3 regions of the Mesorhizobium sp. M0862 genome follow, and region 2 is predicted to be linked to each of the others. Evidence: riboswitches for the same ligand, from Rfam matches in the RefSeq annotation. Region 2 holds a riboswitch; each other region holds the start of a gene.

Region 1 (7,722 bases), on a different contig from region 2:
GGTCGGCTAGGCTTATTTTTGCGGCGCCCGCGGCAGCTCCGACCAGCGCTTCAGTGGCGACGCCGGACGACAAAGCCTGCCAGACCCGGCTGCCGGAATCGGAAAAGCCAAAATACTTACCGTTCGAAAGATCGAGAACGACGGCTTCGCCATCGAATGATTCGAAAACGATGTCCTTGCTTGCGACCGCGTAGACCCGCTGTTGCATCGCTCTGTCCCCCGTTCCATGCGCCCATGAAGGGATGCGCCGGTTTCACGGTCTGCCCAGCCCTTCCTAAGTGCGTCTAAATCACTCGGCCTATGCTTGGCAAGACAAAGACCCGCGAACACAACGCCTGCGTCGGCGACCGTTGCGGCGAAGTCGACCGGCTCAAGCCTCGATTTCGAGCGCCGACAACGGTTTCGAGCAGCAGGCAAGGATGAAACCGTCATCGATCTCGTGGTCGAGGATGCCGCCATTGTGGCTCATCTCGACTTCGCCGGAGACCTTCTTCACCTTGCAGGTGCCGCACAGGCCGAACTCGCAGGCGGCGGGAATCCGCACGCCCGAGCTGCGCGCGGTCTGCAGCACGGTCTGGCCGGCGACGCAGCCGGCATCGACCTCCGAAAGCGAGAAGCGGATCGGCGTCACGGCTTCGACAGGTGCAGCGATGCCGTCCTCGACCGGGGAGGCAAACGGCGCCGGAATTTCCTCCACCACAGGCGCGGCAAAGCTCTCCTGATGGTATTTCGTCATGTCGAAGCCGGCGGCATCCAGCATGCCGCGCACGGCGCGCATGAACGGATCGGGGCCGCAGCAGAAGATTTCGCGCTCGCGGAAATCCGGAGCCAGCAGGGGCAGCCGGATCGCGTCGATGCGCCCCATATGACCGTACCAGCCCTCGCGGCTGGAACGTTCCTCGATCATGAAGCCGAGCGACAGGCCGGGCATATGGCCGCCGAGCAGTTCGAGTTCCTTGCGGAAGATGATCTCTTCGGCACGCCGCGCGCAGTTGACGAAACCGACATCGGTCCATGGCGCGCAGTCGTTCAGCCAGCGCAGCATCGACATCATCGGCGTCACGCCGGAGCCGGCCGAAATGAACAGGTATTTGGCCGCCGGGTGGCTGTGCAACGAGAAGTCGCCCGCCGGTCCATAGGCCTTGACGTGCGAGCCGGGTGCCAGATGGTCGAACATCCAGCGCGTGCCGATGCTGCCGGCCTGCGCCTTGATCGTCACCGCGATCGAAAACGGCCGCGATGGCGACGACGACAGCGTGTAGGTGCGCATCAGCGGCCCGTCCGGTGTCGGCAGTTCCAGCGTCAGGAACTGGCCCGGCTTGTAGCGGAACCAGGTCTGGTTGTCGGAGCGGAAGGTGAAGGTCTTGACGTCGGGCGCCTCGTCGCTGACGCCGATCACTTCCAGCACCTGCAGCCTATCGTTCCACGGCGCCATCTGGTCGAGATGGCGATAGAGCCCAAGATCCGTCATCGCATTCATCCTCTGGTCCCTCTTCGCCTGCTCCAGCTCACGCGACGCTGCGCAGCGCCGGCCGGCCGCCTTCGGCAAGGCGCGGGCCGATGAAGGCCGCGTACCATTCGACGAACTGGATCACGCCGCCCTCGTGCAGCTCCGAATAGGGGCCGGGCTCATAGGCCGGAGACAGGATGCCAAAGGCGTTTTCCTCGACGATGCGGCGGTCCTGGTCGTTGGTCTCCGTCCAGACATGGGTGAGCTCCTCAAGGTTGTAGTCGACCCCCTCGACCGCATCCTTGTGCACCAGCCACTTGGTCGTCACCGCGGTTTCGGTGGCGCTGATCGGCAGCACCCGGAAGGTGACCGCATGGTCGATCAGTATGTGGTTCCAGGTCGTCGGATAGTGGTAATGCATCAAGGTGCCGATGCGGTCGGCGGCAACAGTGTCGGACAGGTTCTTCGTCACCGCGCGCTTTCCGGACATCGTGTAGCTGACGGCATCGCGCAGCAGCGGCGCGCGGGTGGCGCGGTATTGCCCGGCCGGATCGATGCGGAACTTGCTCGGCAGGCCCGCCGCCTCGCATTTCGCCCAGTGCGCCAGCATCTCCGGATCGCTGTCGGCGCCCTGCACGCCGGTCACCGTCGGCGCTTCGGGGAATGTCTTGCACAGCTCCGGATGATTGCCGGCGCAGTGATAGCATTCGCGGTTGTTTTCCCAGACCAGCTTCCAGTTGCCCTTCTCGATGATGGTGCTCTCGAAGGCGACCTTGGCTTCATTCAGCCGGTGCGGCTTGAGGTAGGGCTCTATCATGGCGCGCATCGGCGCAAAGTCGGCAGGTTCTTTCGCCAGGCAGATGAAGATGTAGCCGCCGACGCTCTCGCAGGCGACGGGCTTCAGGCCGAACTGGCTCTTGTCGAAACCGTCGGCCATCTGGCGGGCAAACAGCAGCCGGCCGTCAAGCTCGTAGGTCCACTGGTGATAGGGGCAGACAAGCTTTGCCGCCATGCCCTTCTCAGTGTTGCAGACACGGCTGCCGCGATGGCGGCAGGAATTGTGAAAGGCGTTGATGTTGCCCTTCTGGTCGCGGACCAGCACCACCGGATAATCGCCGATCTGCACGGTGATATAGCTGCCGGGCTTCGGCAGTTCGCAATCATGGCCGATGAACAGCCAGTCGCGATACCAGATGTGCTCCATGTCGAGCTTGAAATAGTCCGGGTCGGTGTAGAAGGGCTGTTCCAGCGAAAAGCCTTGCTTGCGGCCGTTCAGGAGCCTCAGCATGTCGTTGCGCGTATCCATAGTTCTGTCCTCGTGGTTTAAGGACTGAACTTGGTGGTGATGGAGGAAGGATCGGACTCAGGCCGGCGCGGCGCCGGACATGCACTATCCACCTCTTGACCGCCCACCGCGATCAGTCGAGTCTATGCATCTCGGGCTGGTTTCCGGGCTCTGGAGTTGTCCTTGCGGACCATCGCGACACCTTCCCAGGCTCTTGCCCAGTGGTCTCCCGTTGCGACTTCAACTCCACCACCGTTGCGGGGGCAGCGCCGGATTCTGACCGGCTTCCCAATTCTCCGCTGCGTCGTCACGAAGCGGCACCTGAGATGCGATCATCTAATCACGGCAGCGATCGCGACGTCGGCATGAAAGCGACATCATATCCATGCGGCGCGACACGCGCGGCATACGCCCCGCCGACCACCGAAGGGCTGAGATCCTGTCTTGCGGCGCTATCATCGCCGTTTCGAATCGCTGCGGATCCAGTTCCGATCGGGGGCAAAAAGGGCTCAACGGTATCGAAAAGTTACTATTAGCAATCTCTAATCGAACCGAACGGTTCGTTTCTGTTGACAATGCGTGCAGGACGGTGTGAACGACGGCCCGGAAACCGACACCGGAGCGAACCACTCGGTTCGACATAAGCAACTGAAAACAATACGATAAATGACCATAGAAGAACTTCCTGGCACAATTTCAAGGTGCAGGACCGTGGTCCACACGGAACAACTTCGTGATTGGAAACCAGCCTATGGCTTTCCCACATCGGGGCTGTCCGAACGACGCGAATTCCTCCCAAGACACGCCGCTAGACGGACAGACAAACTGGAGTCCTAAAAATGAAAAAGATCATCCTCACTGCCGCAGCCGTTTTGGCGATCACCGGCAGCGCCTTCGCCGGTAGCGACAATTACGGTTCCAATGGTGCGAACCAGCCAGCCGTCTCGGTCGACAGCTCGTATACGGCTTCCATTCAGAAGCCGGCGCACGCTGACAAGCAGCCTGTCGTTCAGGGCGCCGACCGCGACCTCTACGGCAATCGCTGATCCCGACCAAAGAAGGGCGGCTAACCCGTCGCTCTCGGGATCCCAAAAAATTCAGGAGTATTTGAAATGAAAAAGATCATCCTTGCTGCCGCCGCCGTTTTGGCCATCTCCGGCAGCGCTTTCGCCGGTAGCGACAACTACGGTTCGAACGGCGCCAACCAGCCTGCGATTACGTCGACCGATAGTGGCCATACGGCTTCGGTTGAGAAGTCGGCTCCAGCCGAGCAGGCGCCTGCCCACGGTGCCGACCGTAACCTTTTCGGCCGCTAAAAGCCGGTTTCCAGCACGTGGCGGGCTTATCCGCTGCAGCTGGCGGCATCAGAAAAATTCAGGAGACTAAAATGAAGAAGATCGTTCTTGCCACCGCAGCCGTTCTGGCTGTTTCGAGCGCTGCCTTTGCCGGCAGCGACAATTATGGCTCCAATGGCGCCAACCAGCCGGCCGCTGCCGTCGACACCACCCGCACTTCGTCGACCGGCACCAACTCGGCGGTCTACAAGCTGCTGAACTCGTCGAACGACCAACAGAAGTTCGTTCCTCAGAGCAGCGACAGGGATCGGTTCGGCAACAACTAACAGCCGAAGCTTAAAAAAAGAGCGGCGGGCCTGGCCCGCCGCTCTTTTTTCATGCCTGTACGACGCAGCTATCTCAAGCCGCCTTCACTTCCACCGGCTTGAGCGAGAAGGAGTGCCCATCGGCGTCGAAGATGTGCAGGTCCCCGGCATCCGCGGTCAGTCGCAGCTTTGCCCCGCGCTTGACCTCGACATTGCCGGGCAGCTTGGTCACCAACGGCAGGTCGGCGCGGCCGATATCGACATAGACAAGCTGCACCTCGCCGAGTTGCTCGACATAGTCCACCACGCCCTCGAAAAGATATTCCGCGCCGGTGGCGGCCGACAGATCCTCCGGCCGCACGCCGAAGCTGACTGCCGCACCCTTTGCTGACGCCGGCGTTGCGATCGGCACCGTTGCCTTGCGGCCGCCGACATGGCTGACGATTGTCGGGTTGCCCGTCCTGTCGATTGTCGCCGGCAGGATGTTCATGGCCGGCGAGCCGATGAACTGGGCAACGAACAGATTGCCGGGCTTCTTGTAGAGGTCCATCGGCGTGCCGACCTGCTCGATATGGCCGTCCTTCAGCACGACGATGCGGTCGGCGAGCGTCATCGCTTCGACCTGATCGTGGGTGACGTAGATCATGGTCGTGGCAGGCATCGATTCCTTGAGCTTGGCGATCTCGATGCGGGTCGCGACGCGCAGCGCCGCGTCGAGATTCGACAGCGGCTCGTCGAACAGGAACACTTTCGGATTGCGCACGATGGCGCGACCGATGGCGACACGCTGGCGCTGGCCGCCCGACATCGCCTTGGGCAGGCGGTCGAGATATTTGGTCAGCTGCAGGATTTCGGCGGCCTGCCGCACCCGCTTGTCGATCTCGGCCTTGCTTTCCTTGCCGATCTTCATCGAGAAGGCCATGTTGTCGTAGACGGTCATGTGCGGATAGAGCGCATAGGACTGGAACACCATGGCAATGCCGCGCTTGGAAGGCGGCACGTCGTTCACCACCTCGCCGGCGATCTTCAGCTCGCCGGAGGTGATCTCCTCAAGCCCGGCGATGGACCGCAGCAAGGTCGACTTGCCGCAACCCGACGGGCCGACGAAGACGATGAACTCGCCCGACTTTATGTCGAGGTCGATGCCGTGGAGAATGTGCAGATTGCCGTATGATTTCTTCACCTGTCTCAGCGTGACATCGGCCATAATTTCCTCCCAGTGATTTCCCTAGAGAACCTGGATTTCCTCAAAAAATCCAGTTTCGTCAAAAACTCAGTCGATGCGCCCGAACCAGGCGCCGTAGCCGCCGAGGCGGATGGAACCTGTGCCGGATTGTCCCGAAAAACCGTGCCCGGCCAATGGCAGCAGCGCCTGACCACCGAGATCGACCTCGGCCGGCTTGCTGGCCAGATTGAAGACGCAGACGATCTGCTCATTGCCCTCACGGCGGGTGAAGGCGACGGTGTCGCCCTCGCTTTCGATGAACTCGATGTCGCCTTTGGCCAGGGCCGGATGCTGGCGGCGGAAACCGAGAAAGCGCCGGTAGTGCTCGAGCAGCGAGGCCGCGTCGCCCTGCTGAACATTGACCGCTTGCGACAAGTGCTTGCCCGGCACCGGCAGCCAGGGCTTGGCCGTCGAAAAGCCGGCATTGCTGGCGGTTGCATCCCACACCATCGGCGTGCGGCAGCCGTCGCGGCCCTTGAATTCGGGCCAGAAGCGAATGCCGTAGGGGTCCTGCAGATCCTCGAACTGCAACTCGGCTTCGCCCAGCCCAAGCTCCTCTCCCTGATAGAGGCAGACCGAACCGCGCAGCGACATCAGCAGCGCCGAGATAACCTTCAGATAGGCGGCCGGGTCGGCCTCGTCGGCGGCCCAGCGCGAGGCCGGACGCATCACGTCGTGGTTGGAAAAGGCCCAGCACGACCAGCCGTCGCTGGCGACCTTGCCGAAGGCTTCCAGCACCTGGCGCACCTTGGCGGCGCTGATCTTTTCCGGCGCCAGGAAATCGAAGGAATAGCACATGTGGACGCGTTTGCCGCCGGCGGTGTAGGCGGCGACCACTTCCAGCCCACGCTGCGAATCGCCGACTTCGCCGACCGCGGCGGCCGCCGGATATTCGTCGAGCAGCGCCCGGAACCGTTCGAGGAAGGCAAGGTTTTCCGGCCGGCTCTTGTCGTAGATATGGTCCTGGTAGTTGTAGGGATTGACCGCAGGTGCTGTCTGGTCGTTGCGCTCTTCGGGCGGCAGCGGCGGATTGTTCTCCAGCCCCTGGCTGTGGAAGTAGAAATTGATGGTGTCGAGGCGGAAGCCGTCGACGCCGCGCTCCAGCCAGAAGCGGGTGACGTCGAGCAGCGCGTCCTGGACTTCCCGATTGTGGAAGTTGAGGTCCGGCTGCTCGGACAGGAAATTATGCAGATAATATTGCTGGCGGCTGGTGTCCCACTGCCAGGCCGAGCCGCCGAAGATCGACAGCCAGTTGTTGGGCGGCGTGCCGTCCGGCCTGGCGTCGGCCCAGACATACCAATCGGCCTTGGGATTGCTACGGCTGGCGCGGCTCTCCTTGAACCATGGATGGTTGTCGGCGGTGTGCGACAGCACCTCGTCGATCATCACCTTGAGGCCGAGGTGATGGGCTTCCGCAACCAGCGCGTCGAAATCGGCGAGCGTCCCGAACATCGGGTCGACGTCGCAATAGTCCGAGACGTCGTAGCCGAAATCCTTCATCGGCGACTTGAAGAAGGGCGAAATCCAGATGGCGTCGACGCCGAGCGAGGCGATGTAGGGCAGCCTGCGGATGATGCCCTTGAGGTCGCCGATGCCGTCGCCATTGGAGTCCTGATAGGAGCGCGGATAGATCTGGTAGATCACCGCGCCCCGCCACCAGTCGCGATCGACGGCGAGATCGGGCTTCGAGGTCGCCTTCAAAGCGGCTTGCATAAGTCTCAACCTCCTTTGACCGAGCCGGCCAGCAGCCCGCGGACGAAATAGCGCTGCAGCGAGAAGAACACGATCAGCGGCACGATAATGGTGACGAAGGCCGATGTCGTCAGGATTTCCCAGTCGCCGCCGCGCGAGCCGAGCAACGCGTTGAGCTTCGCGGTCAGCACGATCTGGTCCCCTTCGGTACCGAGGAAAACCATTGCCACCAACAAATCGTTCCACACCCACAGGAACTGGAAGATTGCAAAGGACGCCAGCACCGGGAAGGACAGCGGCAGCACGATCTTGACGAAGATTTCGAAATCGCTGGCGCCATCTATGCGCGCCGATTCCATGATCTCGCGCGGCAGGCCGGCAATATAGCTGCGCAGGAGATAGATGGCGAAGGGCAGGCCGAAGCCGGTATGCGCCAGCCAGATGCCGAGATAGGTTTTCGACGGCACACC
Region 2 (7,722 bases):
CCGAAGCCGCATCCCGTCCCGCCAGCCCCGCCAATCTTTGCATCAGCGCTGTCATATTCTCCGGCCCGCCCTCGCGGAAATAGCCCAGCAGGCCGTCCAGCTCCGCGCGGGGCAGCGTCGAGGCTTCGATCAGCCTGAGGTCCTCGTCATGGCTTTCACCAGGCAGCAGCGCCAGCTTGATGCCACGTTCGCGAGCAGTCACCGCGAGTTGGTCGCAGCCATAGCGCCACCAGTCATAGCCGCCGAGGATGCGCACCAAGATCACCTTGGCCTGGCGGGCGACGCTGTCGATCCAGAGGTCCACGGACATGGGATGGCGCAGGTCGCGCAGCGCCGCCAGCCGCATCGACGGCAGGCGGGCGGCATCGGCCTTCCACGCCGCCGCGAGGCCGGCGAGGTCGCTGTCGGTGAAGGACAGCGCCACGATATCCGCCGGCGTCTGCCCGAGATCGACGGGCTCGGCGAGATCGTCGAGCGAGGCGGATGTGGTGGTGAGTATATGCATTTCGGCTCGTGGTTTGGATCAGCCGGCGAGTATACGCTCGATCGCCGGGCGGTTCAGTCCTTTCAGGCCAATGACGACAAGACGCGAGCGGCGGTCGTCCTCAGCCGCCCAGGCGCGGTCATAGTAATGATTGACGCGCGGGCCGACGGCCTGCAGCAAAAGCCGCATCGGCTTGCCGCCGACATCGACGAAGCCTTTCACACGCAGCACATTCTGTTCCTCGGCAACCGTGGCGACGCGCTTGGCCAGTTCGTCCGGGTTGGTGATCGAGGGGATGTCGACGATGAAGGTGTCGAAATCGTCATGCTCGTGGTCGAAGGCGCCGTCATGGTGCGATTTGCGGTTCTCGATGTCGTCCTCGACGGCGAGGCCGAGGCCGAGCAGCACCGAGGGATCGAGCTTGCCATGTGCGGTCGGCACGATCTTCACGGCGCGGGCGGAATGTTCATTGATGATGGCGTTGGCGCGGGCCGAACCGGGGGCGTCCATTAGATCGCTCTTCGACAGGATGATCAAATCGGCGCAGGCGATCTGGTCCTCGAAGACTTCTTCGACCGGATCGTCGTGGTCGAGCGTCTCGTCCTGAGCGCGCTGTGCCTGCAAAGCGTCCATGTCGTTGGCGACGCGGCCTTCGGCCAGCGCCGGGCCGTCTACCACGGCGATGACACCGTCGACGGTTACCCGGCTCTTCACGCTCGGCCACTGGAACGCCTGGACCAGCGGCTTGGGCAGAGCGAGGCCCGAGGTCTCGATCAGGATGTGGTCGACCCTCGGTGTCAGCGCGAGGATCTTGTCGAGGGCGGGCACGAAATCGTCGGCGACTGTACAGCAGATGCAGCCATTGGCCAGTTCGACGATGTTTTCCTCGGGGCAAGTGTCGATGCCGCAGCCTTTCAGGATTTCCCCGTCGATGCCGATGTCGCCGAACTCGTTGACGATGATGGCGATGCGCTTGCCGCCGGCATTTTCCAGGAGATGGCGGACCAGCGTCGTCTTGCCGGCGCCGAGGAAGCCTGTAACGACAGTGCAGGGAACACGGGAGAGGTTGGCGGCCGGGTTTGAAGCGTTCATCGTCAGTCCTTCAGCATGTCGAGGGGTGGGATGCGGGCAACGAGGCCGCGCTTGAGGCTATCGGGCCGGCCGCGCCACGGGATGAGGCCGTCGGCCGAAGTCGCGAAGAGCTTTGCGCCGGTAACGAGGTCGGCGCCGCTGGTTGCGGTCAGATCGCCGAAGACATAGCTCCAGCAGCCATCGCGCAGGATCGCGGCGCTGAGGCGGCGCTTGCAATTGCCGAGACATTCGGCGGTGCGGACCCGGATATCGCCGGCAGCGGCGCGGCGTGTGTCCTCAGCCAGCAATTCGCCGGCGCGCGGATGGGCGTCGGAACCGGTCTCATCGCGGCAGGAGGCGCAGACGATGACGGTCACGCCGGTCAGGGCGTCGTTGTCCCTGGACGCAATGTCCGCTGTGCCAGCCGAAAAACTGCTGTTCTGGTCCAAAAACCGTGCTCCTTGCCCGGAAACCCGCCAGGCGATCGGATACTTTGTCTCAGACGGCAGGTCTCCTGGCTCGCGGGTCATCGCCTTGGTTAGCCGCCTTCCCGGTGTTACCCAGTGGCTTTCGGCCTTGGCTCTTCGCTTACAGTTGCGGGGACAGCCGCGGATTTGGGATTTTCGTCCCGCACCGCATTCCCTCTTGGCCCTTGCCGTTGCGGGCAGGGGACCGTCTGGAGCGGATTTAGGCTGTTGCGGGGAGTTGTGTCAACGCGCTGCTACGACATGGCGATGTCGGCCAGGGGTTTCCCCAGATTGCCGGCCGGCGCCACTTCGATGCGCTCAAGGCCAAGCCAGCCCTGCATCTGCTTCAATTCCTCGAACAGCTCTGCGGCAGTTTCCGGCGGCGCGCCGGGTTCGGCGTAGGCGGCGTGGACGCGCAGCACGCTGGCCGGGCGGTCGGCCTTGAGATCGACGCGGGCGACGATCCGGTCGCCGAGCAGGAAGGGCAGCACGTAGTAGCCATATTGGCGCTTGTCAGCCGGGGTGTAGATCTCGATGCGGTAGTGGAAATCGAACAGGCGCTCGGTGCGCGAGCGCTCGAAGACCACCGGATCGAAGGGCGCCAGTAGCGCGCGGGCCTCGATCTTTCGCGGCAGGCGGGCGTCCCTATAGAGGTAAGCCGGCTTGTCCCAGCCTTCGACGTTTACCGGCAGCAACTCGCCCATCTCAACCAGTTCCTCCAACCGGCCCTTCATGTCGGCCGGCGACAAGCGGAAATAATCGCGCAGGTCACCCGACGTCGCGATGCCGTGGGCGCGGGCGGAAATGCGCAGCAATTCGCGGTGCGCGTCCTCGGCCGCCGGCACCGGCAGATCGAGGATCGCCTGCGGCAGAACGCGCTCGGGCAGGTCGTAGAAACGCTCGAAGCCACGGCGGTGCGCCGTGGTGATGCGTCCGACCCAGAACAGCCATTCGAAGGCGTGCTTGGCGTGGCTCCAGCCCCACCAGCCGCCCGAACCTTTCTGGCCTTCCAGTGCCGAAGCGGCAATCGGGCCGCGCTCGGCGACCGCGCGGTAGATCTCTTCGATATAGGCGGCGTGCTCGCGGCCCCATTTGGCGAGGCCGAGATACATTTCGTCGCCTTGCTCGGCCCGCTGCATGCGCCAGCGCATCAGCGGGTAGGTCTCGACCGGCAGGAACGAGGCCTCATGCGCCCAGTATTCGAACACCGTGCGTTTGCGGGTGATGGCCGCATTGTCGAGCAAAGCCAGCGGGTAGGGGCCAAGCCGCGAATAGAGCGGCATATAGTGGGCGCGCACCACCGCGCTGACGGAATCGATCTGCAGCAAGCCGGTGCGCGACAGCACGCGGGCGAGGTGGCGGCGATCGGGCGTGCCGACCGGGCGGGGATCGAGAAATCCTTGCGCGGCGAGCGCGATGCGCCTGGCCGCGGGGAGTGAGATTTTGTCCTTCGTCAAAGTGTCTTGCCTCGAACCATTTTCCCGACTTTAGCCGGCGATTCCGGTCATGCTAGCAGGCAAATGGCGGGAGATGTGTCAGGAGACAAAAGTGGAGTGAAAGATGAAGGAAATCAAACAGGAGGAGATCGGACCAGTTTTTCCCGGCCTGCCGTCCAGCACTGTCTTTTGAACAAGGTTTGACTTGCTTCGCTGAAAGCCGTGCGCTAACCCTCGCCGCGTTGCAGCAAAGGCACCTAAAACGGTTCAGCGGTTAAACTGTCGCGCTTCCGCATTAGGGTTGGTTGCTGTAATCAAAGTGGATTGGCCGCCAACGGAAAGCCGAGCATGAACGTACTCCTCAGTTCATACCTGCCCATCGTCCTCTTCATCGCCGTGGCCGCGGTTGTAGGCCTGGCGCTTATCATCGCGCCGTTCCTGGTGGCTTATCGCAATCCCGATCCGGAGAAGCTTTCCGCCTACGAGTGCGGGTTCAACTCGTTCGACGATGCCCGGATGAAATTCGACATCCGCTTCTACCTGGTGTCAATCCTGTTCATCATCTTCGATCTGGAAGTGGCCTTCCTGTTTCCGTGGGCGGTGTCGTTCTCGAAGATCGGCATGCTCGGTTTCTGGTCGATGATGGTGTTTTTGGCGGTGCTGACCATCGGCTTTGCCTATGAATGGAAAAAAGGAGCGCTGGAATGGGATTGAACGACAGTTCCGGAACGCTCGTCGCGCCGAAGCCCAAAGGCCTGATCGACCCCAATACCGGACGTCCGGTCGGTTCCGACGATCCGTTCTTCCTCGAGATCAACAATGAACTGGCCGACAAGGGTTTTCTGGTCACCTCGACCGAGGCGCTGATCACCTGGGCACGCAGCGGCTCGCTGATGTTCATGACCTTCGGTCTAGCCTGCTGTGCCGTCGAGATGATCCACACCTCGATGCCGCGCTATGATTCTGAAAGGTTTGGCGTGGCTCCTCGCGCGTCGCCGCGCCAGTCCGACATCATGATCGTGGCGGGAACGCTGACCAACAAGATGGCCCCGGCTTTGCGCAAGGTCTACGACCAGATGCCGGAGCCGCGCTACGTCATCTCGATGGGCTCCTGCGCCAATGGCGGCGGCTATTATCACTATTCCTATTCGGTGGTGCGCGGCTGCGACCGCATCGTGCCGGTCGACATCTATGTGCCCGGCTGCCCGCCAAGCGCCGAAGCGCTGCTCTACGGCATTCTTCTCCTGCAGAAGAAGATCCGCCGCACCGGCACGATCGAACGGTAGACCCATGGCCGCATCCCTGAGCGAACTGTCGACCTATCTCGGCGAAAAGCTGCCGGGCCGCGTCACCGATGCAGTGCTTGCCTATGGCGAACTGACGATCTCGGTTGCTACAGACAATCTGATCGAGGTGACAAGCTTCCTGCGTGACGATTCGGGCTGCCAGTTCATTTCGATCATCGATATCTGCGGCGCCGACTACCCGTCGCGCGTCAAGCGTTTCGATGTCGTCTATCATCTGCTGTCGCCGAAGCAGAATTTGCGCATCCGCATCAAGGTGCAGGCCGACGAAGAGACGCTGGTGCCGTCGCTCACCGCTGTCTATCCCGGCGCCGACTGGTATGAGCGCGAAGCCTACGATCTCTATGGCGTGCTGTTCTCCGGCCATCCGGACCTGCGCCGCATCCTCACGGATTACGGCTTCGAGGGCCATCCCCTGCGCAAGGACTTCCCGCTGACAGGTTTCGTCGAGGTGCGCTACGACGACGAAGCCAAGCGCGTGATCTACGAGCCGGTGGAATTGAAGCAGGAATTCCGCAATTTCGATTTTCTTTCGCCATGGGAAGGGACGGACTACGTCCTGCCGGGCGATGAGAAGGCGAAACAGTGAGTAGGAAGTAGTGAGTAGTCAGTAGGAAAAGATTTGGAGCAACGGATCGAATCTTATCGCGACTTGAAGGTGGGCAATCGGCGATGACGCTTGCTGAGGATTGCTACCGTTTCACCAAAGAGTTTCCGAGGGATGAGATTTACGGCATGACCTCTCAGATGCGCCGATCGGCGGTTTCGGTCGCAGCGAACGTCGCGGAGGGATACGGTCGGGAGAACAGAGGGTCGTTCGTTCAATTTTTGCGCATGGCGCAAGGCTCGTTGAAGGAACTGGAGACACACATACTGCTGGCATGTCGGGTTGGCCTGCTGCGAAACACAATGAGATTGAGCTGCTGCTGCGATGCGAAGAGATTGGAAAAATGATGAGATCTCTTATCCGAACGGTGCAGGCCAAGCAGGCGGAATGAAGCAGGCATTGAGATTGATGATCACTACTCACTACTCACTACTGACTCTTCGCCAGAGGCGCCAGAATGGCTGAAACCTCCGTCCGCAACTTTAACATCAACTTCGGACCGCAGCACCCTGCGGCGCACGGTGTTTTGCGTCTTGTGCTGGAGCTTGACGGCGAAGTGGTCGACCGCGTCGATCCGCATATCGGCTTGCTGCATCGCGGCACCGAAAAGCTGATTGAGCACAAAACCTATCTGCAGGCAGTGCCCTATCTCGACCGGCTCGATTATTGCGCACCGATGAACCAGGAGCATGCCTTCGCGCTCGCCACCGAGCGGTTGCTCGGCATCGAAGTGCCGAAGCGCGGCCAGTTGATCCGCGTGCTCTATTCCGAGCTCAGCCGCATCATGTCGCACATCCTCAATGTGACGACGCAGGCGCTGGATATCGGCGCGCTGACGCCGCCGCTGTGGGGTTTCGTCGAACGCGAAAAGCTGATGGTGTTTTATGAGCGCGCTTCCGGTTCGCGCATGCACGCGGCCTATTTCCGTCCGGGCGGTGTGCACCAGGATCTGCCGGCGAAGCTGGTCGAGGACATCGGCAAGTGGATCGACCCGTTCCTGAAGTCGCTTGACGACCTCGACAAGCTGCTTACCGGCAACCGCATCTTCAAGCAACGCAATGTCGATATCGGTATCGTGTCGCTTGCCGACGCCTGGGCCTGGGGTTTTTCCGGCGTCATGGTGCGCGGCTCGGGTGCTGCCTGGGATTTGCGCAAGTCGCAGCCCTATGAATGCTATTCCGAGATGGATTTCGACATCCCGATCGGCAAGAACGGCGACTGCTACGACCGTTATCTCGTGCGCATGGAAGAAATGCGCCAGTCGGCCAAGATCATGCGTCAGTGCGTCGACCTTCTGCTCGGCAAGGAGAGCACCGGGCCGGTGTCGAACCTCGACGGCAAGGTGGTGCCGCCCAGGCGCCAGGCGATGAAGCGCTCGATGGAAGCGCTGATCCATCATTTCAAGCTCTATACTGAGGGTTACCGCGTGCCGGCCGGCGAGGTCTATGCCGCGGTCGAGGCGCCGAAGGGCGAGTTCGGCGTCTATCTCGTCTCCGACGGCACCAACAAGCCCTACCGCTGCAAGCTGCGCGCGCCCGGCTTCGCGCATCTGCAAGCCATGGATTTCCTCTGCCGCGGCCATATGCTGGCCGACGTCACCGCCGTCCTGGGTTCCCTCGATATCGTCTTCGGGGAGGTTGATCGGTGATGGCGGCAGCCAATCCTACAGTGCGCTCTCAGGTCGGTGTTCGAGGGAATGCCGACGCTGCCCTACCGCGGTGGCGCGAATTGGCAAAAGCCATGCTGCCGGTCGAGTTCGCAGAGGCTTCTTACAACTCGACTCAGCACTGTTCGATCTATGACTTCTTTTTTGCCCTGCTACCCAAGACGCGCCTTGCCCACCGCGACAATGACGTCGACAAGCTGGGTAGAATGCACGGGTTCGCCCAATGGGCTGCCGTTCACCCGAACAAACAGATTTGGAATGCGGCTGGTGTCGCTTTTTACGAGCACTTGTTCGACGATGACATCGACGCTGATGCGGTCATGGCATGGATCTCGCCTCAAGTAAGGCAAACCGTTCTGGGACTGTGGCAATACATGTTGCCCGCAGAGCGATTTGCGAGTGTTGCTCGATCTGCCGAACGCATTCCGTTTTCTCATCAGAAAGAATGTGAAACCGCAATAGCTCTCGTAGCAGAGCAGGGGCCCGATCGCTAAATGTCAGTCCGCCGTCTCGCAGAAGCAAGCGTCCAGCCAGCCTCCTTCGCCTTCAACCGGGCGAATGCGGCGGTTGCGAAGCAATGGATCAAGAAATATCCGAAGGGCCGCGAGCAGTCGGCGATCATTCCCTTGCTGATGATTGCGCAGGAGCAGGAAGGCTGGGTCACCAAGGCGGCGATCGAGACGATTT
Region 3 (7,722 bases), on a different contig from region 2:
GTGGCGCCGCTGCGCAACGTTGCACTCACCGCGCCATACTTTCATTCGGGCAAGGTTTGGGATCTGAAACAGGCCGTCGCCATTATGGGGACCACCCAGCTCGGCGTAGTACTGGCGGACGAAGAAGTTGACCTGCTTGTTGCCTTCCTCAACTCGCTGACCGGAGAGGCACCTGACGTCGCCTATCCCATCTTACCCTCAGAAACGGCGACAACGCCCCGGCCTGTAACGCAGATCTCAGGAAAATAAGGGCCAACTGGCTGCGGACTTGCAATCGAAAATGATTGGCGATTTTTACTTGGCGACACGAATTGCGACGTCCATCTCCGAATTGGCGGGACGCTAGCGATACCCGAACCCTGCCACCTCGCCCGTAGTCTGCGCGATCAACTGGGGGCGGACAGACGCAGCACCATATATTGTCGCTGCCTGAGCGAACGCGCCAAGCAGTCTACTTTGAGAAACGACGCCAGTCCGATTTGTTCGAGGCGCGGGGCCTGTATGTCCCCAAGGAACCGATGTTATAGCGTAGTGCCACATTTATATTTCTGCGGGATTAAGACACGTGCCGTAGGGAAATTGCACATTTGCGCCGAGTGGCTCATTTCCAAGAGTGTGATCGGTTTGGCATATTCCCGACCGACATCCGCCAGCCGGCAACTCCCCACACGCTGAGGAAGAGAGGCCTCACGCCTGCACTTTCTGCCGGAGCGCGCGTGCTGCAGCGACCATGTTAATGAGGGCAGGGCGGACCTCCTCCCATTTGCGTGTTTTGAGGCCACAGTCCGGGTTTATCCACAGTTGGCCGTCGGACAGTCGCTCGCGGGCAAGCATGACTAAGTCCGAAATCTCGCCGACTTCCGGGACGCGTGGTGAGTGAATATCATAGACGCCAGGACCGATTTCGTTCGGATATTTGGAGCTCGTGAAGGCGTCCAACAGTTCCATCTTCGAGCGCGACGTCTCAACCGAAATGACATCCGCATCCATTCCAGCGATCGCGTGAATGATCTCGTTGAACTCCGAATAGCACATGTGGGTATGAATTTGAGTCGCGTCCTTTACACCCGTTGAAGCGATCCGGAAACATTCGACAGCCCAGTCGAGATAGACTTTCCAGTCAGATTGGCGCAGTGGCAATCCTTCGCGAAACGCGGCCTCATCGATCTGGACCATCCTTGCGCCGGATCTTTCGAGATCCGTCACTTCGTCGCGGATGGCGAGCGCGATCTGGCGGCAGGCTTCGGAGCGGGGTACGTCGTCGCGAACAAAAGACCAGTTGAGAATGGTGACTGGGCCTGTGAGCATTCCCTTCACGGGCTTTTCCGTAAGCGACTGGGCGAATTGCCACCAGCGCACTGTCATCGGATTGCGCCTCGATACGTCGCCGAAAATGATGGGGGGACGCACGTAGCGCGACCCATAGCTTTGTACCCAGGCATGCTCGGTGAGCGCGAAGCCGGACAACTGCTCGCCGAAATGCTGTACCATGTCGTTTCGCTCGAACTCACCATGCACCAGCACGTCCAGCCCGATCTCTTCCTGCCAGCGAATTGCAGCCTCGATCTCCTTCTTCAGGAACGTCTCATAGTCGACATAGCTCAGCTGGCCCTTCGCATGAGCGGCCCGCGCCTTGCGTACCTGCGGCGTCTGCGGGAAGGACCCGATGGTCGTCGTCGGGAACGGCGGCAGCCCGAGTGAGCCGGCCTGGACTCTGGAGCGCTCGCCAAAAGCGCTCTCTCGTCGCTTCGCGCTGTCCTGAATGCTAGCGATCCGCCCCTGAACAAGCGGGTCATGGATCCTCGTGGATGTCACGCGCGTGGCGGCAGCCTCGGCAGACGCTTTCAACGCGCCTGCCACCGCATCCCTGCCTTGGGACAGGGCCCGGGCCAGCAAGACCAGCTCGTCGGTCTTCTGGGCCGCGAAGGCGAGCCACGACCTGATGTCCGCGTCGAGTTCCGTCTCCATGCGCAGATCAATCGGCACATGCAGCATCGAGCAAGAAGGCGCGATCTCGACGCGGTCCAAGGGCCAGCCGGCGACGATCGGTTTGATGCGGTCGAGAATGGCGGGCAGGTTCGCACGCCAGACGTTGCGGCCATCGATCAAGCCAAGCGAGAGCACCAGATCCTTCGGAGCGAGCCGAGCCACCGTTTCCAGCTGCTCGGGAGCGCGCACGAGATCAATATGCAGGCCGGCCAGGGGCAGAGAAATCGCGGTTTCGAGATTGTCTCCCAGCGACCCGAAATACGTAGCCAGCATGATCTTCAGCTCGGGCGCGGCTTTCGACAGCTGGCCATAGGCGAATTCGAACGCAGCTCGTTCGTTCGGGTTCAGATCGAGGACAAGCGCTGGCTCATCGATCTGCACCCAGTCGGCTCCCGACAGCTTCAGCCTCTCCAGAAGCTGCTCGTAAACCGGCAGCAGCCGCGGTAGGAGAGCGATGGGACCGAACCCCTCGGCAGGCGATTTCGCCAGCTTGAGGAAGGTGATGGGTCCAAGGATGACTGGGCGTGTGTGAATGCCGAGAGCTTTAGCCTCGAGGAAGTAATCGACCGGCTTCGATGACGAGAGGGCGAACGTCTGATCATCATCGAGTTCCGGCACAATGTAGTGGTAGTTGGTGTCAAACCACTTGGTCATTTCCATCGCGGTTACACCAAGTCCATGAGCCTCCTCCTGGTAACCAGCGTGTCCACAATCCTCCGTCTGACCCTGGTTGCCGCGCGCCATTGCGAAGTAGATGTCAAGTGGGACCTCGCCGCTATTCCAGCCGTAACGGGATGGAACGGCCCCGACCATGGCTGCGGTGTCGAGCACATGGTCGTAAAGCGAGAAGTCGTTCGACGGGATTTTCGACACGCCGCGATCGCGCTGCTCTTCCCAGCTAGCGGCACGGAGCGCCTTCGACGTCGCAAGAAGGTCGCCAGCGGACGATGTTCCGGACCAGTAGCTTTCAAGCGCGAATTTCAGTTCTCGCCGACGACCGAAGCGCGGCACGCCGAGCGTTGCTACAGGAATTTGCTGAGAGACAGTCATGTCATACCCCGATGATTGGGGCGTCGGTGACAAGGAAGGCGCTAGCAGGCCGGCATCAACGCCGGGTTGCAGCGGCCACCGAGACACCCCGCCCGTGGACGTAATTCGCGTGGCAGGCCTCCTGGCTCGCGGGGTTGGCTCGCCGCTAACAGTTGCGGGGGCAGCGCCGGCATCGCACCGGCTTCCCTCTTAGCTCCGCTGCGGCAGCACCGTACGCGAGAACCACAACACGCAGACAATCACAGCAACCCGCTCTTTGTCAATGACGCATAATGAAATGTTTATGTCGTTATATGGTCGCGTTTTACGCCTTTGTCTAACATTGTGAAATATTCAGTCTGCTGCCCGCATTCGGCATCGTGGGACGTGATCGCAAGTCAAGTCCGACGGACGCCGCGAGTTCTCCGTTACGTCAGGAACCTTACTGGCCTTCCCCAAGCTGAGCTTCTGGAAAATGCTGGTGACGATCTGGATGACGGTGAATGCCGTCATGGCAAGCACGCCTTGCACCGCTCCTCCAGCGAGCTTCACGGCAGCAGCATGGGTCAGTTCTCCGAAGCGAATGGCTGTCGCTATCAGCGAGCTTTGATACAGTTCCGCCACTGCGGTCATCGCGTCAGTAGGGCGGCTGGTTAGTTGCCCGCGCATCTACAGCAACCCAGCCCCTTCCGCCTCGCGGCGCAAATTCTGCCTTGGCCTTGGGCCGATCTGCTGGATCACCAGGCCGGCCGCCAGCGAGCCGAGATCGCCGCAATCCTTCAGGCTGCGTTCGGTCGTGTAGCCGTAGAGGAAGCCGGCGGCATAGAGGTCGCCGGCGCCGGTGGTGTCGACCAGTTCGCGGATCGTTGTCGCCTGGATGGTGACGGTCTCGTCACCGCGCACGATCACCGAGCCTTTTTCGGAGCGGGTGACGGCGGCAATCTTGCAGTCCTTGCGGATAGCCTCCAGCGCCTCGTCGAAGGATTTGGTCTGGTAGAGCGACTTGATCTCGTGGCTGTTGGCAAAGACGATGTCCACAGTGCCCGAGCGCATCAGCTCGAGGAACTCGTCCCGGTAACGGTCGACGCAGAACGAATCCGACAACGTCATCGACACTTCGCGTCCGGCCTCGTGTGCGAGCTTCGCCGTCTGCCGGATCGCCTCCTTGGCGCGCGGCGGGTCCCAGAGATAGCCCTCGAAATAAGTAACCTTGGCGCCCGAGGCCTTCTCGGCCTCGACGTCCTCCGGCCCGAGTTCGATGCAGGCGCCGAGATAGGTGTTCATCGAACGCTCGCCGTCGGGAGTGACGAAGATCATCGAGCGCGCCGTCGGCGGCTGTCCCTCAAGCGGCCTAGTGTCGAAGGCAACGCCCTGGGCATGGATGTCATGGGCATAGATTTCGCCGAGCGGATCGTTCGACACCTTGCCGAAGAAGGCAGCACGGCCGCCGAAGCTGGCGACGCCCGCCGCCGTGTTGCCGGCGCTGCCGCCCGAGGCCTCGATCGCCGGCCCCATGCGGCTGTAGAGCAGCTCGGCGCGCTTGGTGTCGATGAGGTTCATCGCACCCTTGATGATGCCGTTGGTCTCGAGAAAAGCGTCGTCGCACTGGGCGATGATGTCGACAATGGCATTGCCGATGCAAAGCACGTCATAATCGGGCATCAATGTCTCCGCCAAAAAACCCGAACCGGCTTCTCGTCACGCCTGCCAGGCGCGGGTCCGCGGTGGGAATGGGCTTTCCGCTTGTCAATCCGTTCGCCGGTCTCACGGGGCGGCGAGTCCTGCCTCGCGACGCAATTCGTCTGCCCTGTCTGTCTTCTCCCAGGTGAAATCAGGCTCTTCACGGCCGAAATGGCCATAGGTCGCTGTATTGCGATATATAGGGCGTAAGAGATCAAGCATCTTGATAATGCCTTTCGGTCTGAGATCGAACAACTCAAGAATGAGGCGCTCGATCCTGCTTTCCTCAACCCTGGCTGTCCCGAACGTGTTGACCATGACGGAAACCGGACTGGCCACGCCGATTGCGTAAGCAAGCTGCACCTCGCACACGTCCGCAAGTCCGCTAGCGACGATGTTCTTTGCGACATAGCGGGCTGCATAGGCAGCCGAGCGGTCAACCTTGGACGGGTCCTTGCCCGAGAAGGCGCCGCCGCCATGACGACCCATCCCGCCATAGGAATCGACGATGATCTTGCGTCCAGTGAGACCGCAGTCGCCGCGCGGCCCGCCGACTACGAACCGCCCCGTCGGGTTGACCAGAATTCTGATGCCTTCCGTCTCCAGGTGGGTAGGCAGGACAGGCTTTATGATTTCCTCAATGACGCCCTCGCGGACAGTCTCTTGCGAGACCTGCTCGTCATGTTGCGTCGACACGACGATGGTATCCAGGGCGACCGGGCGCAACCCCTCATAGCGCACTGAGACTTGGGATTTCATGTCAGGACGCAACCAGCCAAGCTGTTGTGCCTTCCGGACATACGCCTGCCGTTTCGTCAAGCGATGAGCGAGCTGGATCGGCAAAGGCATCAGGGTATCGGTTTCGCGGCATGCGTAGCCGAACATGAGGCCCTGATCTCCCGCTCCCTGCTGGAGGTCTTGCCCTCTTCCCTCGTCAACGCCTTGGCTGATGTCGGGCGACTGCTCGGTGAGGGCATGAACGACGGAGCAACGCCGGCCGTCAAAGCCGACGGCCTCGTCGTCGTACCCAATGTCGAGAATCGTATCGCGCGCAACTTGGCTGTAATCCACCTGGGCATCGCTGGTGATCTCGCCAGCCAGAACGACTATCCCTGATTTTACCAACGCTTCACAGGCGACGCGCGCCTTGGGATCTGTGCGGAGGATGGCATCGAGGATGGCATCCGAGATGTTGTCGGCCAACTTATCCGGGTGCCCCGCGCCAACCGATTCGGAAGAGAACACGAACTGCCTAGCCATGAATACCTCGCTTCGGATGTTGGATGTGGTATGGGCATTTTGCTTGGCCCACCTTACTTGTCGGAGATGCCCGGGACCTCGAACGCAGCGCACAAGTCGGCAACGTCTCTTCGCACGCAGGCATGGAGATCTTCGTCGTCTGGCCGCTGGAGGACGGAGTCAATGAAGCCAGCAATTTGCACCATTTCCACATCGCGCATGCCCATTGACGTCACTGCTGGCGCCCCCAGGCGAATTCCGCTTGTGACCGCCGGATGCCGCGGGTCGCCAGGCACCATATTAAAGTTTGTGATGATTCCTGCCTTTGCTAGTCGCTCGGCATAGGCCTTGCCCGATAGTGGCCGATCGCGAAGATCAAGGATCAGCATGTGATTGTCCGTCCCCCCGGTAACCAGGTCATAACCTCGCTCAAGCAGTGCATGTGCCAGAGCCTTGGCATTCTTGACCGTCTGTTGGCCGTAGCCTCGGAAGGACGGGTTCGCGGCTTCGTGCAAGGCAACCGCTAGCGCAGCGATGGCATTCATGTGAGGTCCGCCTTGCAGGTGAGGGAAGACCGCCCGGTCTATTCGTCTGGCGAGATTGTATTTGCTCTTTGTATGATACAGGGCCTGATAGCGATCTTCGTTCCTTGACAAAATGAAGCCACCGCGGGGACCGCGGATCGACTTGTGGGACGTGCTGCTGACCACGTCGCAATGGCCCACGGGATTCGGGTGCGCTCCCGCGGCAATCAGGCCGCTGATGTGCGCAATGTCGGCTACGAGATAGGAGTTCGCTTCCAGGGCAATTTCTGCCATTGCCGCGTAGTCAAAGACACGCGGGTAAGCGGTTCCGCCGACCCAAATGAGCCGCGGCCGTTCCCGCTTGGCTGTCTCGCGCAAGCGGTCATAGTCAATCTGCTGTGTCTTTTCATCTAGTCCATAGGGCACGCGTTGATAGTCAGTTCCGGAAAAGTTGATGGCCCAACCATGAGTCAGATGGCCCCCTTCCGGAAGGGGCAAGCCCATGACTTTGTCACCGGGACTCAAAAGCGCACGATAGACAGCCTGGTTGGCCGGCGAGCCGGAATAAGGCTGGACGTTGGCATGCTCGCTGCCAAATAGCGTTTTCAGGCGCCCAATGGCCAGATCCTCAAGCTCATCAACGATCTCGTTTCCAGCGTAGTAGCGCGCGCCGGGGTACCCCTCGGCGTACTTGTTCGTGAAAATCGAGCCGTTCGCTTCCAGCACGGCCGAGGACGCAAAGTTCTCTGAGGCGATTAGCTTGAGGGTCGTCCGCTCCTGCCGCTCCTGTCTCAGAAGCAGCTCGTGAACGCGGCAATCAACCGCGGCCAAGGAAGACCGCCCGTGAGTGTCGGGCTGTGCGATCGGGCCGTCGGCGGAGTTGTCCATGGTAGCTTCGCGCTCCAATTGGATTGACCTATTTCACGATCAAGCACGCGGTCCCCTTCGGCCGCGTGTCTCGTACCGCTTCGAGCCGCTGCAGGTCCTGTTTATGAAAGCCGTCGCGATGGGGCAGGAGATCGATCAATAATTGAACCAGCCCGCCGTCCTTGGATCCTGCGTTGAGATGGTACGAGCGCCACGGAGGCTGTTCGTTGCAGCAAAGAAAGTCGGCTCTGGCGAGCAGCCGGACGTGTCGCGCAACCCGCTCTCGACACACGCTCAGAATCTCCGCTAGCTCGCAGACAGTTAGGTCCGCATGCGCACAAAGGCCCAGGATTCGAAGGCGGTCAGGATGCGCTGCCATGCGTAGGCGATTAAC

The links. Region 2 has a riboswitch for cobalamin ahead of NKI15_RS04895 (DUF1636 family protein). Riboswitches for the same ligand answer to the same signal wherever they lie in the genome.
Region 1: another riboswitch for cobalamin. It lies ahead of NKI15_RS21690 (aromatic ring-hydroxylating oxygenase subunit alpha); the one in region 2 lies ahead of NKI15_RS04895 (DUF1636 family protein).
Region 3: another riboswitch for cobalamin. It lies ahead of metE (5-methyltetrahydropteroyltriglutamate--homocysteine S-methyltransferase); the one in region 2 lies ahead of NKI15_RS04895 (DUF1636 family protein).

The regions. Positions count from the first base shown of each region.
Region 1 is NZ_JAMYOJ010000015.1:26,239-33,960, reverse strand. Features, by position in the region: gene NKI15_RS21700 (PqqD family protein) at 1-208, opposite strand, end outside; gene NKI15_RS21695 (FAD-binding oxidoreductase) at 371-1,471, opposite strand; gene NKI15_RS21690 (aromatic ring-hydroxylating oxygenase subunit alpha) at 1,509-2,756, opposite strand; cobalamin riboswitch at 2,874-3,075, opposite strand; gene NKI15_RS21685 (DUF680 domain-containing protein) at 3,575-3,781, shown strand; gene NKI15_RS21680 (DUF680 domain-containing protein) at 3,848-4,051, shown strand; gene NKI15_RS21675 (DUF680 domain-containing protein) at 4,123-4,356, shown strand; gene NKI15_RS21670 (ABC transporter ATP-binding protein) at 4,430-5,542, opposite strand; gene bglA (beta-galactosidase BglA) at 5,609-7,273, opposite strand; gene NKI15_RS21660 (carbohydrate ABC transporter permease) at 7,279-7,722, opposite strand, start outside.
Region 2 is NZ_JAMYOJ010000002.1:465,132-472,853, reverse strand. Features, by position in the region: gene cobN (cobaltochelatase subunit CobN) at 1-505, opposite strand, end outside; gene cobW (cobalamin biosynthesis protein CobW) at 524-1,576, opposite strand; gene NKI15_RS04895 (DUF1636 family protein) at 1,579-2,004, opposite strand; cobalamin riboswitch at 2,043-2,247, opposite strand; gene NKI15_RS04890 (winged helix-turn-helix domain-containing protein) at 2,277-3,479, opposite strand; gene NKI15_RS04885 (NADH-quinone oxidoreductase subunit A) at 3,807-4,172, shown strand; gene NKI15_RS04880 (NuoB/complex I 20 kDa subunit family protein) at 4,163-4,744, shown strand; gene NKI15_RS04875 (NADH-quinone oxidoreductase subunit C) at 4,749-5,351, shown strand; gene NKI15_RS04870 (four helix bundle protein) at 5,435-5,716, shown strand; gene NKI15_RS04865 (NADH-quinone oxidoreductase subunit D) at 5,827-7,017, shown strand; gene NKI15_RS04860 (DUF7674 family protein) at 7,017-7,529, shown strand; gene NKI15_RS04855 (NADH-quinone oxidoreductase subunit E) at 7,530-7,722, shown strand, end outside.
Region 3 is NZ_JAMYOJ010000030.1:34,892-42,613, forward strand. Features, by position in the region: gene NKI15_RS29050 (cytochrome-c peroxidase) at 1-249, shown strand, start outside; gene metE (5-methyltetrahydropteroyltriglutamate--homocysteine S-methyltransferase) at 688-3,039, opposite strand; cobalamin riboswitch at 3,134-3,281, opposite strand; gene NKI15_RS29060 (hypothetical protein) at 3,373-3,642, opposite strand; gene NKI15_RS29065 (adenosine kinase) at 3,688-4,680, opposite strand; gene metK (methionine adenosyltransferase) at 4,783-5,958, opposite strand; gene glyA (serine hydroxymethyltransferase) at 6,012-7,349, opposite strand.